Regions from separate parts of the Pseudomonas sp. GW823-FHT02E01 genome, predicted to be linked through region 2. Evidence: predicted binding sites of a transcription regulator. Region 2 holds the regulator's gene; each other region holds the start of a gene.
What was found. Region 2 encodes sigma-54, which starts transcription at its own class of promoters, with help from an activator protein. Its sites were predicted from a motif close to ANTGGCATNNANNTTGCTNT; they were not measured.

Region 1: the regulator sigma-54 is predicted to act here: its motif matches at 757-776, upstream of AC1RDQ_RS20685 (circularly permuted type 2 ATP-grasp protein).
Region 3: the regulator sigma-54 is predicted to act here: its motif matches at 889-908, upstream of AC1RDQ_RS24300 (flagellar basal body rod protein FlgF).
Region 4: the regulator sigma-54 is predicted to act here: its motif matches at 802-821, upstream of glnA (type I glutamate--ammonia ligase).

What each region holds. Positions count from the first base shown of each region.
Region 1 covers NZ_JBXAJS010000008.1:258,385-260,575, reverse strand. The annotation lists gene AC1RDQ_RS20690 (ribonuclease E inhibitor RraB) at 99-443, shown strand; gene AC1RDQ_RS20685 (circularly permuted type 2 ATP-grasp protein) at 809-2,191, shown strand, end outside.
Region 2 covers NZ_JBXAJS010000017.1:22,959-25,149, forward strand. The annotation lists gene AC1RDQ_RS27565 (RNA polymerase factor sigma-54) at 120-1,613, shown strand; gene hpf (ribosome hibernation-promoting factor, HPF/YfiA family) at 1,688-1,996, shown strand; gene ptsN (PTS IIA-like nitrogen regulatory protein PtsN) at 2,009-2,191, shown strand, end outside.
Region 3 covers NZ_JBXAJS010000011.1:172,092-174,282, forward strand. The annotation lists gene flgG (flagellar basal-body rod protein FlgG) at 1-48, opposite strand, end outside; gene AC1RDQ_RS24300 (flagellar basal body rod protein FlgF) at 94-834, opposite strand; gene AC1RDQ_RS24305 (cytochrome c3 family protein) at 1,038-1,634, opposite strand; gene AC1RDQ_RS24310 (nitrate reductase cytochrome c-type subunit) at 1,644-2,105, opposite strand; gene napA (nitrate reductase catalytic subunit NapA) at 2,147-2,191, opposite strand, start outside.
Region 4 covers NZ_JBXAJS010000004.1:380,062-382,252, forward strand. The annotation lists gene thiI (tRNA uracil 4-sulfurtransferase ThiI) at 1-587, opposite strand, end outside; gene glnA (type I glutamate--ammonia ligase) at 916-2,191, shown strand, end outside.

The DNA of each region.
Region 1 (2,191 bases), on a different contig from region 2:
TTGTTTCCCGCCGGCACATCGGTTGCCGTCGCTCGCGCTGTTCGGTTGCGGGTGAGGGAGTACGGAAAGTCTATCCATCGTTTTGAGGAGGACGTTTCATGAGCACAGCCTATCAAGAAGACATCAGCAGCAGCGTGCTGCGCCGCATGAAAGAAGGCGGTTTTGACTTTTCACGGTTTCATCCCATCGAGTTCTACGCCATTTTCCCGGATGAGGAGCGGGCACGCAGGGCGGCAGGTCATTTCCACCGTGGTGAATCCCTGGATGCGCAAGTCAGTGTGCGCGACGACGGCGCCTGGGCGCTGGAGCTGTGCAAGGTCATGTATGCCACCTACGACGATATTGGCGACTTCGAACAGGGTTTCGAAGCAGTGGTCGAGCCTCTGGGCGGCATCATCGAAGGCTGGGGTGTGAAACAGGAGGTACGAGGGCGACTCGCATAACCTTATGAACAGTGACAATCAGCAATCACGGCTGACCTTCGGGTTGGCCGTTTTCATTTGTGGGCGTTGGACACCAAAAAAAAGCCGCCAGGGCAGGCGGCTAAAAGGGAAGTTCGATGAGCTTTTCAGCGAATGCCTGGATTATCCGTACCCATTGGCGGGCAGTGAAATCAACTCTGACTATGCTGGTGATAGGCGACTACCACGCCTTGCAATGAAGCGGGGGCGATCAGGTTGGGGCATTTACCGCACAGGATTGGTGCGGTACGTGCGCGTTGATTATCCAACCGATTGAAATTTAAGCGTTTATGCCGATGGCACGGGCCTTGCGAAGGTCTGGACGTCCGAGTGACAAGGAGTACGGCATGATCCGCACCTATTTTGATGAGATGTACGATGCCGGCGGCCTGGTCCGCCCGCATTATCGGGAGTTTGCCCGTTGGCTGGCCGAGACGCCTGACGAGCTTCTGGCACAACGGCGACGCGAGGCCGATCTGTTGTTTCATCGCGCCGGGATTACCTTCACGCTCTACGGGGACGAGCAGGGCACAGAGCGCCTGATCCCCTTCGACACCATTCCACGCAGCATCCCCGCCAGCGAATGGCGGATTGTCGAACGCGGCTGCATCCAGCGGGTCAAGGCGTTGAACATGTTCCTCGCCGACCTTTACCACGAGCAGCGCATCATCAAGGCCGGCATCATTCCGGCCGAGCAGGTGCTGGCCAACGAGCAGTACCAGTTGGCGATGCAGGGCCTGGACCTGCACCGCGATATCTATTCGCACATCTCCGGCGTCGACCTGGTGCGCGACGGCGATGGCACCTACTACGTGCTTGAAGACAATCTGCGTACGCCGAGCGGCGTCAGCTACATGCTCGAAGACCGCAAGATGATGATGCGCCTGTTTCCCGAGCTGTTCGCGGCGCAACGCATTGCCCCCATCGACCACTACCCGAACTTGCTGCTCGACACCCTGAAAAGTTCAAGCCCCATCGATAACCCGAGCGTGGTGGTGCTGACGCCGGGGCGCTTCAACAGTGCGTTCTTCGAACATGCGTTCCTGGCGCGGGAAATGGGCGTGGAACTGGTGGAGGGCGCGGACCTGTTCGTGCGTGACGACAAGGTCTACATGCGCACCACCGACGGGCCGAAAGCGGTCGACGTGATTTATCGTCGCCTCGACGACGCCTTCCTCGATCCCCTGGCCTTCAACCCGGAATCGATGCTCGGTGTGCCGGGGCTGCTGTCGTCCTACCGTTCCGGCAACGTGGTGCTGGCCAATGCCATTGGCACGGGGGTAGCGGACGACAAATCGGTGTATCCGTTCGTTACCGACATGATCCGTTTCTACCTCGATGAAGAACCGATCCTGAAGAACGTGCCGACCTGGCAATGCCGTAATCCGTCTGAGCTTTCCCACGTGCTGGCCAATCTTCCAGAACTGGTGGTCAAGGAAACCCAAGGCTCCGGCGGGTACGGAATGCTGGTGGGGCCGGCGGCGACGGCGGCGGAAATCGAAGCCTTCCGCGCGCGGATCATCGCCAAGCCCCATGCGTATATCGCGCAACCGACGCTGTCACTGTCGACCTGTCCGACCTTTGTCGAAAACGGCATTGCGCCACGCCATATCGACTTGCGGCCGTTTGTCCTGTCGGGTCGTGAAACCCGGGTCGTGCCCGGCGGCTTGACCCGCGTCGCCCTGCGCGAAGGCTCACTGGTGGTCAATTCCTCCCAGGGCGGTGGAACC
Region 2 (2,191 bases):
TTACAGCGCTCTAGGCAAACCCTTTAGTTTCAGGCATATAATTTGCTTAAGTTTGGCGCCCCGGCGCCCTGTAGTGGATGGCGCATGTGCGCCGGCGAATAAGGTGTTAAGCCCCTGCCATGAAACCATCGCTAGTCTTGAGAATGGGCCAGCAGCTGACGATGACACCGCAGCTGCAACAGGCCATCCGCCTGCTCCAATTGTCGACCCTGGACCTGCAACAGGAAATCCAGGAGGCCCTGGAGTCCAATCCGATGCTCGAACGCCAGGAAGAAGGCGACGACTTCGACAATTCCGACCCCCTGGCCGATAACGCCGAACAAAAGCCCAACACCGACATCCAGGAGCCCTCCTACCAGGAAAGCGCCCCGACGGTTGATAACCTCGATGAGGGTGACTGGAACGAGCGTATCCCCAACGAACTCCCCGTCGACACCGCGTGGGAAGACGTTTACCAGACCAGCGCCAGCAGCCTGCCCAGCAATGATGATGACGAGTGGGACTTCACCACCCGCACCTCGGCCGGCGAAAGCCTGCAGAGCCACTTGCTGTGGCAACTGAACCTGGCCCCGATGTCCGACACCGATCGCCTGATCGCCGTGACCCTGATCGACTGCATCAACAATCAGGGCTACCTGGACGAAACCCTCGAGGAAATCCTCGAAGCGTTCGACCCGGAACTGGACATCGAACTGGACGAAATCGAAGCCGTCCTGCACCGCATCCAGCAATTCGAGCCCGCCGGCATCGGCGCCCGCAACCTGGGCGAATGCCTGCTGCTGCAATTGCGCCAGCTGCCTGCCAAGACCCCTTGGCTGGCCGAGGCCAAGCGCCTGGTCACCGATTACATCGACCTGCTTGGCAGCCGCGACTACAGCCAGTTGATGCGTCGCATGAAGCTCAAGGAAGATGAGCTGCGCCAGGTCATCGAGCTGGTCCAGAGCCTCAACCCGCGCCCGGGCTCGCAGATCGAGTCCACCGAAGCCGAGTACGTCGTTCCTGACGTCATCGTGCGCAAGGACAACGAGCGCTGGCTGGTGGAGCTCAATCAGGAGTCGGTGCCACGGCTGCGGGTCAATGCCCAGTACGCCGGTTTCGTGCGCCGCGCCGACACCAGCGCCGACAATACCTTCATGCGCAATCAGTTGCAGGAGGCCCGCTGGTTCATCAAGAGCCTGCAAAGCCGCAATGAAACCCTGATGAAGGTTGCCACCCAGATCGTCGAGCATCAGCGCGGCTTTCTGGAGTACGGCGACGAAGCCATGAAGCCGCTGGTCCTGCATGACATCGCCGAAGCGGTCGGCATGCATGAATCGACGATTTCACGGGTGACCACCCAGAAGTTCATGCACACCCCCCGGGGCATTTATGAACTGAAGTACTTTTTTTCCAGTCACGTAAGCACCTCCGAAGGCGGCGAATGCTCGTCCACGGCGATCCGGGCGATCATCAAAAAACTGGTTGCAGCGGAAAATCAGAAAAAGCCGTTGAGTGACAGCAAGATCGCTGGTTTACTGGAGGCACAAGGCATTCAGGTGGCTCGCCGCACCGTCGCCAAGTACCGCGAATCCCTCGGGATCGCGCCTTCGAGCGAACGCAAGCGGTTGATGTAGGGCCACGCCACAGCGTTCCAGTGGTAGATCATCTGATCTACCGCTTTATGCACTGGCAACGAAGGAGAAGCTGTATGCAAGTCAACATCAGTGGACACCAACTGGAAGTGACCGAACCTCTTCGCACCTACATCGGCGAAAAACTCGAACGATTGGAGCGACATTTCGACAAGATCACTAATGTGCAGGTCACGATGACCGTCGAAAAACTGAAGCAGAAAATCGAAGCCACGCTGCATATTCCCGGGAATGAAGTGGTCGCCAACGCGGAACATACCGATATGTATGCCGCGATCGACGCACTCACCGACAAGCTGGATAAACAACTCAAAAAGCATAAGGAAAAGACCCAGAGCCTCCTCCAGGGCGCAACCGGTCGTTAACACTCCCAACCCATGATCCGACTTGAAAGTATCCTGACCCCCGGCCGTTCCCTGGTGAACGTGCCGGGAGGCAGTAAAAAGAAAGCCCTCGAACAAATTGCCAATCTTATCGCCCGCGAAGTGCCGGCCCTGGAGATGCAAGATGTCTTCGAGGCGCTGATCGCCCGTGAAAAACTCGGCTCCACCGGGTTTGGC
Region 3 (2,191 bases), on a different contig from region 2:
GTCCTGGGCGGACAGACCTGTTTTGGCAACCCATAGAGCCGGAAGCATTCGATTCTCCTCGTGCGCCTGTTTTACGGCGCGACGTTCTGGTAATTAGCTGATCTGCAAGACCCGAGCCATGGCCTGGTCATCGTCTTTGGCGGTGTTCATCATCTTGATGTGCAGCTCGAACTGCTTGGCCAGGGCCAGAACGGAGGTCATCTCCTCCACGGCATTGACGTTGCTCGATTCGAGGAACCCGGACACCAGCTTGACGTTGGCATCGGCCTGCGCAGGCGCGCCGTCCTTGGTGTGGATCGAACCATCCAGGCCCTTGGTCATGTTCTTGAAGTCCGGGTTGACCAGCTTGATGCGGTCGACTTCCGCCATCACCCGGGGACCTTCGCCCATCGCGCGGATGCTGATGGTGCCGTCCTCGCCGACTTCGATCTGCTGCTCCGGCGGCACGGAAATCGGCCCGCCATTGCCCATGACCGGCATGCCGTTGCCGGCGCGCAGCACACCCAGGGCGTCAACGTTCAGGCTGCCGGTGCGCACGTAGCTTTCACCGCCATCGGGATTCTGTACGGCAATCCAGCCGTTGCCTTGCACGGCAACGTCGAGGTCGCGGCCGGTTTCCACCAGTGAGCCGGGGGAAAAATCCGTGGCCGGGCGTTCGGACATGGCAAACGCACGCGCCGGAAAGCTGTCACCGAACACCGGCATCGAACGGGCCTGCTCCAGGTCTTTCTGGAAGCCGTTGGTGGAGATGTTCGCGAGGTTGTTGGCATGAGCCTTTTGCGCCAGTGCATTCTGGCTGGCGCCGGTCATTGCCACATAAAGGTACTTGTCCACACTCTTTCCTCTGCCTGCCGGACGTTTGCCGCCCACTGCTGTGTTGCGCAGGCTGTAGCAATTTGCAGACCAACTTGCGCGCAGCGGCTCCAACCCCCTTTAAACAGAGGGCTGGAGGCTAATCAGAAGGGAATCGAACGATGTATCGAAGACGAAAAACCGGCGCGGTTATGCCGCTTGGCGGCAACGCCTTGAAAAGCCGGCTACCAACCTTTCACGCCGCTCATGTCGGGCAATTTGTGGGCAATGCCTTTATGGCAATCGATACAGGTCGCCTGGCCGCTGGCCAATGAGGTGGAGTGCATGTTGGCGGCGCGTTTACCCTGGCGTGTGAAGTCCATGAACTCGAAGTTATGGCAGTTGCGACACTCCCGGGAATCGTTGGCCTTGAGCCGTGCCCACTCGTGTTCGGCCAGCTCCCGGCGCATGCCCAGAAACTTGTCCCGGGTACTGATAGTGCCGAACAGCTTGCCCCAGACCTCCTTGGAAGCCTGCATCTTGCGGGCGATCTTGTGCGTCCACTCGTGGGGGACGTGACAGTCCGGGCACGTGGCGCGCACACCCGAGCGGTTGGTGTAGTGAATGGTTTCCTGCAACTCGACAAAAACGTTGTCACGCATTTCATGGCAGGACGTGCAGAACTTCTCGGTGTTGGTCGCTTCCAGCGCGGTGTTGAACCCACCCCAGAAAATCACCCCGGCGATAAACCCGCCGAGAGTCAGGAAACCCAGGCTGTAATGCACGCTGGGCCGACGCAGCACACCCCAATAATCCTTGAGCAAGGCAAGCAAAGATTTCATGGCCTTTCCTCAAGGTTTCGGCTGGTGGTTGATTTCGTCTTGCAAGACCTGGTCGATGTTCTTGAAGCTGTTGCTCACCAGTGGCTTCACATCCTTTTGCGGCACGTGACACTGGTTGCAGAAGTATCGGCGCGGCGACACCGCCGCCAATGCCTGGCCGTCACGGTCCATGTAGTGAGTGATGCTGATCATCGGCGCCTGGGTACGCGCACTGTTGGCGCGACTGTGGCAGGTCAGGCACTTGTTGCTGTTCATGTCGATGGCATACCCGCGAATGCTGTGGGGTATGGTGGGCGGTTGATCGGGGTAATTGCGCTCACGCTTGAGGTCCTTGTTCTCGTCTTCGGCAATGGGCGGTGCCGGCAGCTCCTGGGTCAGGGTCCCGCCGACTCGCCGTCCATCCGGTGCCGGCGCATCCAGTGGGTAACCGGGTTCTGCCGCAAATGTCGCGGGCAGCCACATCAGCAGCATGACAAGCAAGGACAGCGAACGATAATTCATGAAAGCTCTCCTTATGCCGTCTTGATCAACTCAATCCTGATCGCGCATTTCTTGTA
Region 4 (2,191 bases), on a different contig from region 2:
GCCGCCACGGTGGAGTCGAAGCCACCGGACATCAGCACCAGGGTCTGCTCCAGCGCGCCCAGCGGATATCCGCCGATGCCGTTGTGCTGGCTGTGGATCACGAACAACCGTTGGTCGCGAACTTCGATCCGGACTTCGATTTCCGGCGCTTTCAGGTCGATCCCGGCGGCGCCGCACTCGCGACGCAGCTTGCTGCCGACGTATTTTTCGACGTCCATCGAGCTGAACGTGTGCTTGCCCGCACGCTTGCAGCGCACCGAGAAAATTTTCCCGGCCAGCGCATCGCCGTAGTGCTGCCTGCACTTTTCGGTGATGTCGTCGAAGTCGCCCAGCGGGTACTCGTCGATCTGCAGAAAGTGCGCGATGCCCGGCATGCAGGTCAGGCGCTCACCCATCTCTTTCAAGGCTTTCGGGTCGGTAACACGGGTTTCCAGCTCGAGATTGTCCCACACGCCGTTCACCACCACGACCGGGTCCAGATCACGGAGCACGGCGCGGATGTTTTTGGCCAACTGGCGGATAAATTTCGTCCGGACAGGTCGACTCTTGATGGTGATCTCGGGGAAGACTTTTACGATTAATTTCATGGAAACAGCGCGCGCATGGCCTGCCGAAAAAGGGGGGCGCGGATTATAGCGGAAATTGCTCAAGGTTTAACCAGTTAATGTGCAGAAGGTTTTGCATGCACCAAAACAGGTCACTTATTGGATATGGCGCCACATTACAGGGCGAGCTTTTCTGCTTTAAAGGGCAAAACGCCCTCTCAAGCGTGATTTTGGGGCAAAAAATCCATGCTGGGGCACTGGCATGCAATTTGCTCCCTTGTGAGGCAGGTTGCCTTGGCAGAGTATTCGCGCCGGCATCACAAACATTTAAGGGCATCCACTACCAGCCCTAATACACCCGGAGGACACTATGTCGAAGTCGGTTCAACTCATCAAAGATCATGACGTCAAGTGGATTGATCTGCGCTTCACGGACACCAAAGGCACTCAGCACCACGTGACCATGCCGGCTCGCGATGCGCTGGATGACGACTTCTTCGAAGTCGGCAAAATGTTCGACGGCTCCTCCATCGCCGGCTGGAAAGGCATCGAAGCCTCCGACATGATCCTGATGCCGGACGACTCCACCGCTGTTCTGGATCCGTTCACCGAAGAACCGACCCTGATCCTGGTCTGCGACATCATCGAGCCTTCGAGCATGCAAGGCTACGACCGCGACCCACGTGCGATCGCCAAGCGCGCCGAAGAGCACCTGAAAGCCACCGCTATCGGTGACACCGTATACGCCGGTCCGGAGCCAGAGTTCTTCATCTTTGACCAGGTGAAGTTCAAGTCCGACATTTCCGGTTCCATGTTCAAGATCTACTCTGAACAAGGTTCGTGGATGTCCGACCAGGACATCGAAGGCGGCAACAAAGGCCACCGTCCAGGCGTCAAAGGCGGCTATTTCCCGGTTCCGCCGTTCGACCACGACCACGAAATCCGTACCTCCATGTGCAACGCACTGGAAGAAATGGGCCTGACCGTCGAAGTTCACCACCACGAAGTGGCAACTGCCGGCCAGAACGAAATCGGCGTCAAGTTCAACACCCTGGTGAAGAAAGCCGACGAAACCCAAACCCTGAAGTACGTTGTGCACAACGTTGCCGATGCCTACGGCCGCACCGCGACCTTCATGCCTAAGCCTCTGTACGGCGACAACGGCTCGGGTATGCACGTACACATGTCCATCTGGAAAGATGGCAAGAACACCTTCGCTGGCGAAGGCTATGCCGGCCTGTCCGACACCGCCCTGTACTTCATCGGCGGCATCATCAAGCACGGTAAGGCCCTGAACGGCTTCACCAACCCGGCGACCAACTCCTACAAGCGTCTGGTTCCAGGCTTCGAAGCTCCAGTGATGCTGGCCTACTCGGCTCGCAACCGTTCCGCTTCGATCCGTATTCCTTACGTGTCGAGCCCGAAAGCCCGCCGTATCGAAGCACGCTTCCCGGATCCGGCTGCCAACCCGTACCTGTGCTTCGCCGCACTGTTGATGGCTGGCCTGGACGGCATCCAGAACAAGATCCACCCTGGCGACGCCGCTGACAAAAACCTGTACGACCTGCCGCCTGAAGAGGCCAAAGAGATCCCACAAGTTTGCGGCAGCCTGAAAGAAGCCCTGGAAGAGCTGGACAAAGGTCGTG